DNA from 3 places in the Pantoea sp. Ae19-2 genome. Region 1 is predicted to be linked to each of the others. Evidence: predicted binding sites of a transcription regulator. Region 1 holds the regulator's gene; each other region holds the start of a gene.

Region 1 (5,964 bases):
CTTAAAGACGATCGACCGCTTATTCAGGTTGATGTGCGCAACCACGGGCTATCGCCGCGCGCAGACGAGATGAACTACAGGGTGATGGCTCAGGACATGCTGGATACGCTGGATGCTCAGGGGATTGAGCGGATCGCGGTCATTGGTCATTCCATGGGCGGTAAGATCGCCATGACAATGAGCGCGCTGGCACCAGAACGTATCGAACAGATGGTGATGATCGACATCGCGCCCGTTGACTATCAGACACGTCGGCATGACGAGATTTTCGCCGCTATCCGGGCCGTCACGGCCGCTGGCGTCACCTTGCGCACTGAAGCCGCAGAGATCATGCGCAACCATATTGATGAGGACGGCGTCATTCAGTTCATCCTGAAATCATTCAGTCAGGGCGAATGGCGCTTTAATGTCCCGGTGTTATGGGACAACTATGCGCTGATCTCCGGCTGGCAGGAGGTGCCTGCCTGGCCACATCCCGCGCTGTTTATTCGCGGTGGCGACTCACCTTATCTGGATAATCAGTATCGTGACGCGTTACTCAGGCAGTTCCCGGCCGCGCATGCACATGTGATCGGTGGTGCTGGTCACTGGGTCCATGCTGAAAAACCTGATGCCGTTTTACGCAGTATTCGACGCTTTTTTGCGCTTTAAAACATCTTAACTGGCTGTAAAAGTTTAAGATTGGCGTCCGCGGTTAGCCTGGAGTATGATGGCGCGCTAAATTTTTGCCGTGGGCGCGGTTGCCCGCGGGAAGAGTCAATACTTTAATCTGCGCAGCGGAAACGTCTCGTTCGCGCCCACTCAGTTGTACTAAGTCATGGCAAAAGAACACACTGACCGTACGACGCTCGATCTGTTCGCTAACGAGCGTCGCCCTGGTCGCCCAAAAACCAGTCCGCTTACGCGTGATGAACAACTGCGTATCAACAAACGCAATCAACTGAAACGTGACAAAGGGCGCGGACTTCGTCGTGTCGAACTCAAAATGAACAGTGAAGCCGTTGAAGCGCTGAATATGCTGGCTGAGCAGCGCAATCTCAGCCGCAGCGAATTAATTGAACAAATGCTGCTGGCACAACTCAAACTGGACTCACGCGGGTAAACCGCACACAGAAACAAATGTCGCGGCTTTACACATTCCGCCCTTTTGCGCGGTCTGCTATCATTTGCTGAACAGGCTCCGGCATTCATTCTATCATCAGGATTTAAGAGGTTATTTTACCCATGGCAATCGTAGGCATCTTCTTTGGCAGCGATACCGGTAACACCGAAAACATTGCAAAAATGATCCAGAAACAACTGGGTAAAGACGTTGCAGAAGTTCACGACATCGCGAAAAGCACTAAAGAAGACTTAGAAGCCTTTGACATTCTGCTGCTGGGCATCCCCACCTGGTATTACGGTGAAGCCCAGTGCGACTGGGATGACTTCTTCCCGACGCTGGAAGAGATCGACTTTAACGGCAAGCTGGTTGCGCTGTTTGGCTGTGGCGATCAGGAAGATTACGCAGAGTACTTCTGTGATGCCATGGGAACCATTCGTGACATCATCGAACCTAACGGCGCCATCATCGTGGGCCACTGGCCGACCGAGGGTTACCACTTCGAAGCGTCAAAAGGCCTGGCTGATGACAACCACTTCCTGGGTCTGGCTATTGATGAAGATCGCCAGCCAGAGCTGACCAACGAACGCGTTGATAAATGGGTTAAGCAAATTTTTGATGAGCTGCAGCTCAAAGAAATCATTGAAGCCTGATCGCGCTGAGCTCAGTGTGGACGCAGGTTCACACTGAGCAAACGGCTTTTCCTATAAAAATAATAGCTACATTTTTGTAACTTTCCCCATTTAATCTGTAGAATACCCGCATCGATCATCTGCTTATTTCCCAGGAACTGAGATGACAAAACGCGAAATGCGACTCGTCCGCTTTCCATGCCATGCGCAGCGAACATCGCCGCTGGCGCATCGCAAGGACATCGGTTTTCATTTCAGCGCATCAGTTCTATAATGAGACGCAAATGAGAATGGCGGTCGATCGACATACAGGCTACGTGCCACAAGAGTGACTAAAGTAACAGGACAATATCCGCATGACTGACAACAATACCGCATTAAAGAAGGCTGGCCTGAAAGTCACATTGCCCAGACTCAAAATTCTGGAAGTGCTTCAGGAACCTGCATGCCATCACGTCAGCGCGGAAGATCTGTATAAACGCCTGATCGACATGGGCGAAGAGATTGGACTGGCCACGGTCTACCGTGTGCTTAACCAGTTCGACGATGCAGGCATCGTGACCCGCCACAACTTTGAAGGCGGTAAATCGGTGTTTGAGCTGACGCAGCAGCACCATCACGACCACCTGATCTGTCTGGATTGCGGTAAAGTGATTGAATTTAGTGACGAATCCATTGAGACGCGTCAACGTGAAATCGCGACCCGTCATGGTATTAAGCTCACCAACCACAGCCTGTACCTGTACGGTCACTGTGCACTGGGCGACTGCCGTGAAGACGAAACGCTGCACGACAAATAAGCGCTTTCGGGTATAAAGTAAAAAAGCCGATGTTCACATCGGCTTTTTTATTGCTGTCGCTCAGGTCACGAGCGTTTCCTGCAGGTAGCGCCAGCGTGGAACAGAGGTGGTGCAGTCCAGAATCGCCAGCGAAATACGGCTTTTATTTTCACCATTCATCATCTGCAGTTCGCGATACTGAATCGTCACTTCGTTCGCATGCTCAGAAAGAATTACATGCTCACTGGTCGCAATGCGCATCCCTTCCCTTGCCCCCTGCAGTCGTCGAAAAAGATCTTCAACCTGATCCAGGTTCAGCTGTTTTCCCTGCGGCGTGACCATCTTAAAATCGGGATGAAAGTGCGAGAGCAGCAGATGAAAACTGTCGCTACCATCCCGACCATGATTAAAAATATGTTCAATAAGCTGATGTAACACGACAACGCTATGTTTGGCTTCCTGTGCAAAAAGTGTCATTTTTTCCTTTTAAACCCACAAACTGATACTTCAGAGGGTTAGCGTACCTGAAAAAAAAGAATTAACACTGGGAAATTTATTAAAAAAATTAAACTGAGAGCGGTTCCACAAAAATAAAATTAATACTCTGACTCTGCTCAGGAGAAACGTCGGTACTAAAAAAAATCGCCGCAATAAAAAAGGGCGATAAGTCGCCCTTTCGATTACCCTGCGGTCAACATCACAGAGAAATTATTCGCCGATTTTCGCCCAGGTATCGCGTAAACCTACCGTGCGGTTAAACACTAACTGTGAAGGGGTTGAATAAACGCTGTCGGCACAGAAGTAGCCTTCGCGCTCAAACTGGTAGGGCGCGCTGGCCACCGCATCACGCAGGCCGGGTTCAACAAAGCCCTGTTTGACCTCCAGCGAGTCGGGATTAATCGTGGTCAGGAAATCGTCTGCCGCGCCAGGATTGGGTACGCTAAACAGGCGATCGTAAAGACGGAACTCAGCGGGCAGCGCATGTTCAGCGGACACCCAGTGAATCACGCCTTTAACTTTACGGCCGTCAGCAGGATCTTTGCTCAGCGTATCCACATCACAGGTGCAGTAGATGCAGGTGATATTGCCTTCTTCATCTTTCGCGATACGCTCGGCTCGGATCACGTACGCATTACGCAGGCGCACCTCTTTACCCAGCACCAGGCGTTTATACTGCTTGTTAGCTTCTTCACGGAAATCGGCCCGATCGATCCAGATTTCGCGGCTGAACGGCACGTCGCGCGTCCCCATCTCCGGTTTGTTAGGATGGTTCGGCATGCTAAGCACTTCGTTATGGCCTGCCGGCAGGTTTTCCAGCACCAGCTTAACCGGATCCAACACCGCCATCGCGCGTGGCGCATTTTCATTGAGATCGTCGCGGATACAAGACTCCAGCGAGGCCATTTCAACAATGTTGTCCTGCTTGGTAATACCAATACGCCGGCAAAACTCACGGATTGAGGCCGCGGTATAACCACGGCGACGCAGGCCGGACACGGTTAACATACGGGGATCGTCCCAGCCTTCCACATGCTTCTCACTGACCAGCTGCGTGAGTTTGCGTTTTGACATCACCGCATATTCAAGATTCAGGCGCGAAAATTCGTACTGACGTGGATGAACCGGAATCGTGATGTTGTCCAGCACCCAGTCATACAGACGGCGGTTATCCTGGAACTCCAGTGTACAGAGTGAATGCGTAATGCCTTCCAGCGCATCGGAAATGCAGTGGGTAAAATCGTACATCGGGTAGATGCACCATTTGTTGCCGGTTTGATGATGTTCAGCAAACTTAATGCGGTACAGCACCGGGTCGCGCATAACGATAAAGCTGGAAGCCATATCAATTTTTGCACGCAGACAGGCTTTACCTTCTGCAAATTCACCGTTGCGCATTTTTTCAAACAGGGCAAGGTTCTCTTCCACGCTGCGATCGCGGTATGGGCTGTTTTTACCCGGCGCGGTTAACGTTCCCCGGTATTCACGAATTTCTTCAGGGGTCAGTTCATCAACATAGGCAAGTCCCTTTCCGATCAGTTCAACCGCATACTGGTAAAGCTGATCAAAATAGTCAGATGAATAACGAACGTCGCCACTCCACGAAAAACCCAACCACTGCACATCACGCTTGATGGACTCAACAAATTCCATATCCTCTTTAACCGGATTGGTATCGTCAAAACGCAGATTGCACTCGCCCTGATAGTCTTGTGCAATACCAAAATTCAGGCAGATTGATTTAGCATGACCGATGTGCAGATAACCATTTGGCTCTGGCGGGAAACGGGTATGCACACTGCTGTGCTTCCCGCTCGCCAAATCCTCGTCAATAATCTGACGAATAAAGTTAGTTGGGCGGGCTTCAGCCTCACTCATCTCAAAATCCTCAACGCGTAGAAAGGGTGGTTTATACCACGTAATATCCGGGTATGATCCACAAAGCGTTGCAGAGAAACAACCGTTTGTTGGGCGTTTAAAATAAAAAAGGCAGGAATCGCTTCCTGCCTTTTATTGTTGATACAGCGAATTAGCCTTTAATTTCATACAGCGGGGTTTCACCCGCGATCACCTGGCCCTGCGTCAACAGCGTTAATCCTGCGAAGTCTTCAATATTGCTGACCACCACCGGACTTATCATCGAGCGGGCATGGGCGTTGAGATAGTCAAGATCCATCTCCAGCACCGGCTGACCTGCCGTGACCTGAGCGCCCTCTTCCACTAAACGGGTAAAGCCCTGACCGCCCAGCGCCACGGTATCCAGCCCCATGTGCACCACGATCTCCACCCCGTTTTCACTTTCCAGGCAGAACGCATGGTTAGTGTTAAAGATTTTCACCACGGTGCCCGCAATGGGGGCCACAACGCGCTTGTCGCTGGGTTTGATTGCTACACCGTCGCCGACCGCTTTACTGGCAAAAGCCTCATCCGGTACGGCATCCAGCGGCACAATTTCACCGCTTACGGGCGCCACTAAGGTCGCGATAACGCGTTTTTCACTGTTTAACACAGCCTGAGGTTTCACGTCGCTGGCCGCAGCGGGTGCGCTGGCGGTGCTGGCGGTAGCGGCTGCAACCGGGCCTTTCACCAACACTTTTTTCATGGCCATGGCGATACTTTCAGCCTGTGTGCCGACGATTATCTGAACGCTCTGCTTGTTCAGGCGGATGACACCTGAGGCACCCAGGCGTTTCGCCACGCCTTCATTAACCTGCCCGGCATCCTTCACATTCAGACGCAAACGCGTAATGCAGGCATCGATCGCGGTTAAGTTGTCTGAACCGCCCACCGCGCCAATGTAACGACGCGCCAGAGATTCGGTCGCGCTCTCACCGTTGTCGGTAGTATCCACATTCACGTCATAACCATCGGTTTCATCGCCAGCAACCGCCAGCTCACGGCCCGGCGTCATCAGGTTGAATTTTTTGATGGTGAAACGGAACACAACATAGTA
Region 2 (5,964 bases), 910 kb from region 1:
CCCATCACGCCAACAGCAACAGAGGCGAGTTCCGGGCGCTGATTCGTCGCACGGCAAACGCCCTAACCTGTATGCTGATGTTTGGCGCATCCCTGGCAGCCCCCACAACCCACTGAGGTTGCCACGCTGGAAAAAGGCGTCACCTTCACGCGCGTGCTGAATCGCCGCAGCAGAACAAACACCACAGCGTTGACCATTACGACACCGATCAGGCAAAGCGCACTCACGCCAGGGTGGCTGCGGAAGCTGACGCTCTGATAAAACAGCGTGGCGACGGAATAGGCGACGTTTAAACCCCAAAAGAATGAAAACAGCATCCAGTTTCTTCCAGCCTCGCGGGCAATCGCCCCCATAACCGAGACGCAGGGCACGTAAAGCAGCACAAAAATTAAGTAGCTGTAAGCGGCAAAGCCGTTGCCAAACTTCGCACTCATCACGCCCATCTGCCTGGCATTTATTTCACTGTCTCCTTTGCTGGCCTCGATAGGATTTGCCAGCGCGCTCAGGCGAAACGCCGCTTGCAGACTGTTGCCGGTTTCTGTGAGTGCGTCGCCCAGCTCACCTAACAGATCAAAGTGCTGCGGATCAAAGGCACCGCTTTGCACATCTTCTCCGACATAGAGGCTGTTCAGCGTTCCAACCACCACTTCCTTTGCCATAATGCCGGTGACCAGGCCCACAGTGGCCTGCCAGTTATCCGGAGTGATCCCGATTGGCCGCAGTGCTGGCGTGACGACTTTGCTGGCTGAGGCCAGGGCGGACTGGTTGATATTGTCCACCGTCGATCCGTTAAACGAAAAGCTGCTGAGCAGACCGATAACCATGCTCACTAAAATGATGACCCGTCCGGCACGGATGATAAACATTTTCAGGCGCTGCCAGGTCTGGATCAGCAGGCTCTTGAGATGGGGACGATGATAGACGGGCAGCTCCATCACAAACGGAGACGCTTCTCCACGCAGCAGCGTATGTTTCAGGATCAACCCGGTGATAATCGCCACAGCAATGCCCAGCACGTAAAGGGAAAAGACCAGGCTGGCGCTGTAAGCCCCAAAAAACGTGGCGGCAAATACAGCAAAAATGGCCAGACGAGCGCCGCAGGACATAAAGGGCGCAATCAGCACCGTAAGTAAGCGCTCACGGGGTGTATCGAGCGTGCGGGCGCCCATAACGGATGGCACATTGCAGCCAAAGCCGACGATTAAGGGAACAAAGGATTTACCGGGCAGGCCCAGCGACTGCATCAGGCGATCGATAACAAATGCCGCACGCGCCATGTAACCGGAGTCTTCCAGAAAAGAGAGAAACAGATACATTAGGCCAATCTGCGGCAGAATCGGTAGCACGGTATTGATTCCGGCACCGATTCCCTGTGCCAGAAATACCGTCACCCAGTCGGGAAAGTGAAAGTGAAAACCCAGCCATTGCGTGCCATGAATAAACAGCGCCACCGAACCGCTATCGAATAGTGGCTGGAGGGCGGCACCAATATTGATCGACAGAACAAACATCAGGTACATCACACCCAGAAAAACTGGAATACCTGCCCACCGGTTGAGCACGATGCTGTCCAGTCCTTCAGTCAGCGTGCCCGGCGCCGACTGCTGAATATTACTGACGGCGGCACAGAGCGTCGCAATGGCCTGATAACGGCTGTCGGCGATCACCATCGCCGGATCGCCGCCAGCCGCCTCAACAATCTCGGGCAAATGCGCTACGGCCGCAGGACAAACCTCACGGCTGTGAACATCGCCTTCCAGTAGCTGTAACGCCAGCCAGCGCTGTTTTTGCGCGCTGATATCGCCGGGCATCATAGCGCGGAGCCGGGAAATCGCTGCTTCGATCCCGGACGGGTACACCACCGGCGGCGGCGCGATCTCTTTTTGCCAGCTATCAATGGCGTCTTTCAGCTTAGCGATGCCGTCAGCACGGGTAGAAGTCAGGGTGACAACCGGACAGCCCAGACGGGCTGAGAGTGCAGCGATATCAATGCGAATGTTATGGCTGGCCGCAATGTCCTGCATAGTCAGCGCCACAATGCAGGGAACCCCCAGTTCCAGTAACTGAAACGTCAGGAAAAGATGGCTCTCCAGGTTTGAACTGTCGATCACGTTCACAATCAGGTCGGCGTGATCGTCAAACAGGTATCGGCAGGCGATGCTTTCATCAACAGAGCCGTCCGCCGAACAGGTGGTGAGCGAGCGGGTGCCTGGCAAATCCACCAGTCGCACATCCGTTGTGGCGGTAAAAAACTGCCCTTCTTTACGTTCGACAGTGACGCCGGCCCAGTTGCCGACGCGCTGACGTGCGCCAGTAAGCTGGTTAAACAGCGTGGTTTTGCCGGTATTTGGGTTGCCAATCAGGCCTAGAGTCAATGTTTTCATCAGCGTATTTCTTCCAGCATGACGGACGCCAGGTCCTGCTGCCTGACCGCAAGGCTCACGCGACGCGTGCGGACCTGAACGGGATCGCCCAGCGGTGCGATCCGAACGACCTCAATCAGCGTGCCGGGTAACATGCCCATAGTTAATAATTTTTGCCGCCAGGCGGGATGAATAGAATGTTGGTATCCCCTGATGCGATAGGTTGTACCTGGTGTAATTTGCATGGCCTTATCCGTTCCGGTAACAGCAGAAAGGGATTATACAAATGATAACTATTCTTGTTTATTGATCTGGATGGGCAGAACCCCAGGAAAGCAGAAATGAATGGGGTGGTGGCGATCGGGATAAGCGGGCCTGTTCAACAACGGGCCGTGGCCAGCGCAAGGCCGTGCGCTGGCCGGGTTTGTTACATGGCCGCCTGCCTGTCTGACTTAAATAAAATTAAACCTTGCTTAATACGTTCAACCTCTATAGTGTAGCGACATCGGTTTGGAACACAGACCTTATGAAAGCAGTTTTAGTAAAGCAGTCCTCAGTTCAAGCGTCATTCCCAGATGCCCTTCTTCATGAGCCTCCTCCTAAGTGCCCAATAAGTAAAATCTGCAAAACAGGCCATCTTCGTCACCTTGCGTGGCTCAAAATGAAAAGGACACATCTATGTCAACTAAAATGACTGGTTTAGTAAAATGGTTTAACGCTGATAAAGGCTTCGGCTTTATTTCTCCTCAGGACGGCAGCAAAGATGTATTCGTACATTTCTCTGCTATTCAGAGCAGCGATTTCAAAACATTAGATGAAGGCCAGAAAGTGGAGTTCTCAATCGAGAACGGTCCTAAAGGTCCTTCAGCTGGCAATGTTGTTGCTCTGTAACAGCTGATGCCCTCACGACCGCTTACGATAGCGATGATGGCAACAGCCTGAGCAGTTAAGTCGTTGTGAAAAGAACCCGCCTTGTGCGGGTTTTTTTATGCCTGTCATAAACTGCATTCGCCCTTGCTGCAGCCTTCCAGAATATTGTTCGCCCTCCATTGCGCCAGCACGCCTGACATCCGCTAACCTCTGCATCGCTTGCACGAATAACGCCAGTGGGAGAAAAGCGCCGGGCATCAGGTTTTCATTATTATTTCAAAGCGTTATTATATTCACGTGAAAATACAGGCATCGGGTGTGCAAAATAACGACGCATGGGCGCAAACCGTGGACCTTTTTATTATTCTCAGATCACAATAATGTATCTGATGGTACATTTTAGCCGCGCTGCCTTTTATCATTGAGACGATGTTCCCCAAGGGCTCGCTAACATTTTCTCTCTTCAGAAAAGCCGCTTTTATTTCTTAGTTATTGTCATAGATCACATTATTTATCGCGTCACTATTAAGCTAATCATTTTAATACCGATAAACCTGTATCACCTTTTACCGGGATTACTGCAATGCTTAAAAACCTTAAAATCACGACGGGTATTGTTGCCGTGTTATTTCTTTTTAGTGCGCTATTGACCATTACGGGCTTTCTTTTTTATTCCTCTGTCAGTCAGGCCGGGCGCAATTTCTCGCATACTGAACAACTTACGCTGCAGCAACAACAGTTGAGCGACAGTGTACAAACGCTGATTAAAACCCGCGTGACGATCAGCCGCGTGGCGATTCGCTTCCTTAAAAACCAGAAAGATCCGGCGTCACTGGCGTCTATTGCCAAACTGCTGGAGGTGGCAAAACAATCCGCCGATAAAGCTGATGAGTATTTCCAGGCTTATAAGACCGCACCCGCATTACCGGGTCAGCATGCTGAGGTGACAAAAAATGTCGAGGCGGCTTACAACAAGATGCACGAAACAATGCTCGCCTCAGTAGACTTCCTGAAAAATAATAACTATCAGGGTTACGGGAATCTTGATGCGCAGGAAGCTCAGGATAATCTGGATAAGGCTTATCAGACATGGCGCAGTGCGAACTACCAGTTAATGAAGCAGATAGCCGCTGAAAACGATAGCAACTACAGTAATATGCTGTGGACGTTGCTGATTATCGCGATCATTGCCCTTGTCACCGTTGCCACTGTTTGGGCCGGTCTGAGAACCCTGCTGCTGAAACCGCTGAGCATGGCGACGGATTACATGCGTGCTATCTCTGCCGGTGATCTGACTCAGGAGATCGCCAGTGAGAGTCAAAATGAAACCGGCAGACTGCTTCGCCAGCTCGAAGAGATGCGCAGTGCGCTGGTTGTCACCATCCGCTCTGTGGATGATGCCACGCAGTCAATTTTTACCGGCGCGGCAGAAGTTTCTGCCGGCAGTACCGATCTCTCCTCGCGCACCGAACAACAGGCCGCAGCCCTTGAGGAAACCGCAGCCAGCATGGAGCAGCTCACCTCAACGGTAAAACTGAACGCGGAAAATGCTCAGCAGGCAACCACCATGGCGAAAGATGCCTCCGTGATGGCCTCGCAGGGTGGGCAAATCGTCGCGAAGGTGATCGCCAACATTGAACAGATAAGTGAAAGCTCAAAACAGATCGCCAGCATTATTGGCATTATTGACAGCATCGCCTTCCAGACCAATATCCTGGCGCTTAACGCCGCAGTGGAAGCCGCGCGTGCGGGCGAGCAGGGACGTGGTTTTGCTGTGGTGGCCGGTGAAGTGCGGTCTCTGGCCGGTCGCAGCGCCAGCGCGGCCCAGGAAATACGCACGCTGATTGACCAGTCCACCCAACGCGTAAACAGTGGTTCGACGCACGCCTCAGAAGCAGGCGATGTGATGGGCAGCATTGTGAATTCCGTTAACAGCGTGACGCAGTTGATGGCAGAGATTGCCTCAGCCTCGGCCGAGCAGACGCGCGGCATTGAGCAGGTGAGTAAAGCGGTATCTGAAATGGACGGCGTCACGCAGCAAAACGCCGCGCTGGTTGAAGAGTCGGCCAGTGCCGCTGCATCGCTGGAGGATCAGGCAACGCAGTTACGCCAGTCGGTAGCGGTGTTTAACACAGGCAGAACCCCGGCCGCAGGTCAGAATGTGCTGCGTAAACCATCGCTGAAGAAGCCTTTAGCGGAGAGCACTAGCGCTGGCCTGTCAGCGGAAAACTGGCAGTCCTTCTGATTGCATTGCTGCGGGGCAAGTGCCTGCCCCGCAGCATCGCGTTTTAGTGACCAGAAACGTCAATGACCTTCGTATCCTTGCCCCAACCAGATAAAAATGCTGACGAGACCAGCGCCGGATGCACGCCTGTCACCACCACATCGACTAACGCTGATGCAACAAAAGGATCGTCATCCAGCATAGTCCTGACGGCATGCTCATCGGGTGCCGCCGCTAATACCAGTCCGCCGCGCTGATGCTCCAGGGGGCCGGCAAATATCACCTTGCCTGCTTTGATATTGTCAGCCAGCCATGCTTTATGACCTGGATTGTATTTTTCTCGTTCCGCTTCAGAACGACGATAAATGAGCGTGATAACGTAAAGCATGAGCTATCCTCCGATTTATTACAGATTTAGGGACTGAATAAGCGTCGCGGCAGCATGGCGAGCGTTATCCATTTCGCGCAGCAGAATTGCTTCGCCTTTTGACGCCCCTTCTGCACGAA
Region 3 (5,964 bases), 1.2 Mb from region 1:
GGATCAACCTTACTGCCTGATAACTGCCGTGACGGGCCCACGCGGGTTCCGCCTGCTCTTCCGTTACCCACAGCAGCTTATCCATCAACGCCATGTTATGCGTATCGGGATTGGCCGTGCCGTCTTTAAAACCCAGCAGATTAATGGGCGTTTCTTTTCCCGCGCTGCGCGCGGCATGATCTGAAATAAACCCTTCCCGTCGCCAGCGAATGCCGAGCAAATCGGGCGTATGTTTCACCACATCACGGAGTGCATGAATCACCGTGTCCTGCGTGTTAGCACAGATTTGCAACAGCAGATCGCCGTGGCACTGATTTGCATCCAGAGAGTCGTTAGGGAAACGGCTCATGGCCTGCAGTTTGGCCGGCTTAAGCGCCGCCAGACCAAAGCGCGAATCAAACAGGGAATGACCGACGGAAACCGTCATCGTCAGGTTGTCCGGGGCAATCTCGGCCCCCAGAATGCCTGAATCCAGCGGCGGCAGCTGTGGGTTGGTCACCGCGGGCGCCATCCCGCCCCGGGTCAGAAACGCGATGCGCTGCGTAAGCAGTTTGAACAAACGCTGCAGTTCCTGCTTATCGCGGGTCAGCACATCGAACGCGACCAGCATCATTGACGCCTGCTGTGGCGTCGTAATGCCGGATTGATGCACGCCATAAAAGGGCTGCACTTGCTGACGCGCGTTCGGCGTTACCGTGCCGGGCGAAAAGCTGTCCGGGTTTTCGGCGGCCGCGGCATGAAACGGGCACCCACCGCTGACGGCCGCCGCGCCGCCCAGCATTCCCAGTCCTTTCAATAAACGGCGGCGCGATGGCTGGCTTAACGCCTTATCCTTATCCATCATCAATCCAGGCCTAAGGTGCCACGCAGCAGAGAAAGATCTTCCGCCAGGGCAGTAATCGGCCCTTTCAGCGCGGTTCGATCGGCTGGCGTCAGTTTTTCATACGATTCATAACCCTGACCGCTGCGGTATTTATCCAGAATCTCGTCAACTTTCGCGAAATTGGCATCCACTTTTGCCAGAAGCGCTGGATTTGCCTGCTTCAGGACGGGGCGCAACAGCTCGACAATTTTTTGCGCGCCATCCACGTTCGCCCGGAAATCCCACAGGTCGGTACGGCTGTAACGATCTTCTTCGCCGGAGATTTTACTGGAAGCCACTTCTTCGATCAGCCCTGCGGCGCCGCCCACGACCTTGGCCGGTGGGAACGCCAACTCGCTAACGCGTTTCTGCAAATCGCGCACGTCGTTGTTTAACTGCTCGGCATAGCCCGCCATATCTTTGGTGCTATTATCGGCAAACAACGCTTTCTCAAGCCGGTGAAAACCGGTGAATTTCGGGTCTTCAGCCTTTTTCTCATAATCATCTTCACGGGAGTCAATGCGACCATCCAGATCGGAGAACAGCTCAGCTATCGGCTCTATACGTTCGTAATGCTGGCGCGTGGGGGCAAACAGCGCTTTGGCTTTTTCGATATCTCCGGCTTTCACCGCATCCGTAAAGGCCTGGGTTCCCGCCACCAGCTGGTTGACTTCGTCCGTCACGTAGGCTTTGTAGGCGTTAATTGGACCCGCCAGCTGCATCAGTTCTGTTTTACCTTTCTGCACGTTTTTGCCCGCGCCGCCCTGGACAATCAGCTTGCCTTTCGGGTTCGTCAGCAGGCCGCAGGTCATTTCATATTCGCCCGCTTCAAGGTTGGCGGTCAGTTTTTGACTGAAGCCGGGCGCAATATTTTCGCGCTCCTCAACCACCATCACCCCTTTAAGGATTTCCCATTCCAGCGCCTTTTGGCTGTTGTTTTTGATTAGAAACTGAGTCTTGCCCGCCTGAACCGTCAGTGACATCGGTTCACACTGCTTGTCCGTGACACTCACGCTAACCTGTGGAATGGCTGCAGCCAGTGTGGAGCCGGAAACCGCCAGCAGCGAAGCCAGCACCGCGTGACGACGAAAACGCTTCTTCATATTTTTCCCTATTCAGTCAGAGGCGCGCCTGACGCGCCTGGTAAACGCGTTAGCGCGCAGCGGCTGAGGTTCCAGCACGTGCAGGCATAACAAACAGTAATAATGCCGGAATCAAATAAAGCAGCCAGACGGCCACTTCACTTACGCTGGGGGCTTCCTGATAACCCAGAATGCCTTCAAGCAGCGTGCCAAACAGTGAATGGGTCGATAAGGTGTTACTCATATCGAACGCCACCTGCTGAAAATGGTTCCACAGCCCGGCTTCATGAAAGGCACGGATAGCGCCAGCTGCCAGCCCCGCGGCCACCAGAAGAATAAAAAGGCTGGTCCAGCGGAAAAAGTGCGCCATATTCAGACGAACCCCGCCCCAGTAGATCAACATGCCCAGCACAACGGCCGTCGCCAGGCCAAGCACGGCACCCAGCGGCGGCGCATAACCGACGTCCTGAGTGAAGGCGGCCAGTAAAAAGAACACTGACTCCAGCCCTTCCCGGGCGACGGCAAGAAACACCATCAGGACCAGGGCCAGGCCGCCCCCGGCTGATTTCTGTAAAGCCTGATCGACCGCCTGCTCCAGTTCCAGCTTGATATTGCGCGCCACCCGGCGCATCCAGAACACCATTGAGGTCAGGATGACGACCGCGACCACCGCAACAATGCCTTCAAAAAGCTCTTGCTGCTTCTGAGGAAACTCCCCTGTGGTCTGGTTAATGACGATGCCCAGCGCAAGGCAAAGCGCAGCGGCAATAAACACACCCGCCCACATGGCAGGGAACCATTGTGTGCGCTGCGTCCTTTTCAGGTAGCTGGCAATAAGGCTCACGATGAGCGCTGCCTCCAGGCCTTCACGCAGCATGATGAGAAAGGGAACGAACATCGTCGACCTCTTGAATGTTAAGCAGCGTCAATGGGACGTAAATTTACGTAAAAACGAACGATACCGATTATCATTACCACTCAGAAAAAAACAAGTTCCTCCGTGAAATAATTTCGTAACTGTCTGTGCCAGACGCAGGCCAAAAAAAAACCCACCCTTTACAGGGCAGGCTTTTCAACACGTTCACGCCTTATTTAGTCTGGAATTCTGTCTCGGCAGCATCGAAGCGTTCAATGGCCGCTGCAGAAGGTTCACGGCCTGCCAGGCTGAAGACCACAATGGCGATACTGGCAAAAATAAAGCCCGGAATGATTTCATACAGGCCGAGCCAGCCATACTGTTTCCATACCAGTACCGTGACCGCACCGACAATCATTCCCGCCAGCGCACCATTGCGGTTCATGCGTTTCCAGCACACGCCAAACAGGACTACCGGTCCAAATGCCGCGCCAAAACCGGCCCATGCATAGCTGACCAGGCCTAACACCCGATTTTCGGGATTCGACGCCAGCGCGATGGCCACTAACGCTACCAGCAGCACCATGAGGCGCCCTACCCAAACCAGTTCTTTCTGGCTGGCATTCTTGCGTAAAAAGCCTTTGTACAAATCTTCCGTCAGCGCACTGGAGCAGACCAGCAGCTGGCAGCTGAGCGTGGACATGACCGCCGCCAGAATGGCAGACAATAAAATACCGGCAATCCACGGATTAAACAGAATACGTGCCAGCTCAATAAAGACGCGCTCTCCATTCTGTGAAACGCCCGCAGCCAGAGAAGGATTATTGTGGAAATAGGCGATCCCAAAGAAGCCCACGGCCACCGCGCCCGCCAGACAGAGAATCATCCACGCCATGCCGATACGGCGCGCGGTACGAATGGAACGATGTGAATCCGCCGCCATAAAACGTGCCAGGATATGAGGCTGACCGAAATAGCCCAGTCCCCAGCCCAGCAGTGACAGCACGGCCACGAAATTCAGGCCTTTGAACATATCGACGTTTTCAGCATTTTTGGCCTCAATCACCGCCATCGAATCGCTCCAGCCACCCACGGCGATGACCACGATGACTGGCGTCAGGATCAGCGCGAAGATCATCAGGCTGGCCTGAACGGTATCCGTCCAGCTCACCGCCAGGAATCCGCCCACCAGGGTATACAGAATGGTGGCGGCGGCACCGGCCCAGAGGGCGGTGGAGTAATCCATACCAAAGGTGCTTTCAAACAGACGCGCGCCTGCCACCACGCCTGATGCGCAGTAGATAGTGAAAAACACCAGAATCACCACGGCAGAAATGACCCGCAAGATTTTGCTGCGATCTTCAAAGCGGCTGGTAAAGAAGTCAGGCAGCGTCAGGGCGTTATCATGATGTTCCGTCTGAACCCGTAAGCGCCCCGCGACAATCTTCCAGTTAAACCATGCACCAATAATCAGGCCAATGGCGATCCAGCTTTCAGAGATACCGGAAAGAAAAATGGCACCCGGCAATCCCATTAGCAACCATCCACTCATATCGGAGGCTCCAGCGGACAGCGCAGTCACGACACTGCCCAGGCTGCGCCCGCCCAGAATATAGTCGTCGAAGTTTTTCGTTGAGCGCCAGGCAATAAAACCGATAAGCACCATCCCAAGGATATAAATTAAAAAGGTCACCAACATTGGCGTACTTACTGTCATTTGTTTCTCCGTTATTATCCGATCTCTTGAGAGAAATCTTTTTCCTGCCCCCCTCGGAACGTGAAGGCGTCAGGCTGTTACCGCATCAAGAGAAAGCGATTTCCCTTAAGGCGCGGTATCCTGCCGTAAAGGCACGGCGCACACAATGCATTTAACACATCCGTCACATCAGTTTCACCTCTCAATACCTTTTTAATGCTCACAGGTTGCGCCCGCTCACAATAAAGTTGCACCTTTGCAATGATTTCACCCTTTAAATTGAATGGGGTTGCAACTTTGGCGAGTTTTTTGCAGCAAGATTTGTGCCGCTTTTAAATGTTAATTAAAAAAGGGGTTTCAAAGTGTGCAACCGAGGTCACATTTAACCTGGTTGCACAAAGTTGCAACATGGGTAATAGTGCAGCCCATGCTCTGGTCAAAACCGTTTTAAGGAAGAGAAAATCATGGGAACAACAACCATGGGGGTGAAGCTGGATGAAGCCACCCGCAACCGTATTAAACTGGCGGCGCAGAAACTCGATCGCACGCCTCACTGGCTGATTAAACAGGCGATCTTTAATTATCTGACCCAGTTAGATGCGGGTGAAACGGTGGATGAGATCCCCCTGCAGCTTAACGACTCAGCGTCCGATGAGCTTGCCCCGGAAGAGATGGTTCAGCCCTTCCTTGAATTCGCCGAAAACATTTTGCCGCAGTCGGTCGCCCGCTCTGCGGTGACAGCCGCCTGGCGCCGTCCTGAAACTGATGCGGTTCCCATGTTGCTTGAGCAAGCGCGCCTTCCCGCCGCACTGGCAGAAAAAACGCAGCAGCTGGCGCACCAGCTGGCCGACAAGCTGAGGCACCAAAAAGGGGCGACCGGCCGTGCCGGCATGGTGCAAAGCCTGCTGCAGGAGTTTTCACTCTCCTCTCAGGAAGGTGTGGCATTAATGTGCCTGGCCGAGGCTTTGTTGCGTATCCCGGATAAGCCCACCCGCGATGCGCTGATCCGCGACAAGATCAGCAACGGTAACTGGCAGTCACATCTTGGCCGCAGCCCGTCACTGTTTGTGAACGCCGCGACGTGGGGATTACTGTTTACGGGCCGTCTGGTCTCAACGCACAATGAAGTCAACCTGTCGCGCTCGCTCAACCGAATTATTGGCAAGAGCGGCGAGCCGCTCATCCGGAAAGGCGTGGATATGGCGATGCGCCTGATGGGCGAACAGTTCGTGACCGGTGAAACCATTGCCGAAGCCCTGGCCAACGCCCGCAAGCTTGAAGAAAAAGGCTTTCGTTACTCCTACGATATGCTGGGTGAAGCCGCCCTGACGGCCAGCGATGCCAAAGCCTATCTGGTTTCTTATCAGCAGGCGATTCACGCCATTGGTAAAGCCTCAAACGGTCGGGGCATCTATGAAGGCCCGGGCATTTCTATCAAGCTGTCCGCACTCCATCCGCGCTACAGCCG

What was found. The regulator Fur, encoded in region 1, represses iron uptake genes when iron is present. The targets are predictions, from matches to a motif close to ATAATAATGAGAACNACTATCAA.
Region 2: feoA (ferrous iron transporter A) is a predicted target of Fur. The motif match lies at 2,644-2,666, and genes of this name have one in related genera.
Region 3: efeU (iron uptake transporter permease EfeU) is a predicted target of Fur. The motif match lies at 2,894-2,916, and genes of this name have one in related genera.

What each region holds. Positions count from the first base shown of each region.
Region 1 covers NZ_JBCHWE010000001.1:2,590,548-2,596,511, forward strand. Annotated here, with positions in the region: gene ybfF (esterase) at 1-651, shown strand, start outside; gene ybfE (LexA regulated protein) at 818-1,102, shown strand; gene fldA (flavodoxin FldA) at 1,225-1,755, shown strand; gene fur (ferric iron uptake transcriptional regulator) at 2,091-2,534, shown strand; gene AAIE03_RS12040 (hypothetical protein) at 2,595-2,990, opposite strand; gene glnS (glutamine--tRNA ligase) at 3,222-4,889, opposite strand; gene nagE (N-acetylglucosamine-specific PTS transporter subunit IIBC) at 5,041-5,964, opposite strand, start outside.
Region 2 covers NZ_JBCHWE010000001.1:3,497,853-3,503,816, forward strand. Annotated here, with positions in the region: gene feoB (Fe(2+) transporter permease subunit FeoB) at 63-2,384, opposite strand; gene feoA (ferrous iron transporter A) at 2,384-2,608, opposite strand; gene cspE (transcription antiterminator/RNA stability regulator CspE) at 3,042-3,254, shown strand; gene AAIE03_RS16135 (methyl-accepting chemotaxis protein) at 3,817-5,478, shown strand; gene AAIE03_RS16140 (YciI family protein) at 5,522-5,845, opposite strand; gene AAIE03_RS16145 (FMN-dependent NADH-azoreductase) at 5,864-5,964, opposite strand, start outside.
Region 3 covers NZ_JBCHWE010000001.1:1,355,942-1,361,905, reverse strand. Annotated here, with positions in the region: gene efeB (iron uptake transporter deferrochelatase/peroxidase subunit) at 1-844, opposite strand, end outside; gene efeO (iron uptake system protein EfeO) at 844-1,965, opposite strand; gene efeU (iron uptake transporter permease EfeU) at 2,015-2,842, opposite strand; gene putP (sodium/proline symporter PutP) at 3,033-4,517, opposite strand; gene putA (trifunctional transcriptional regulator/proline dehydrogenase/L-glutamate gamma-semialdehyde dehydrogenase) at 4,961-5,964, shown strand, end outside.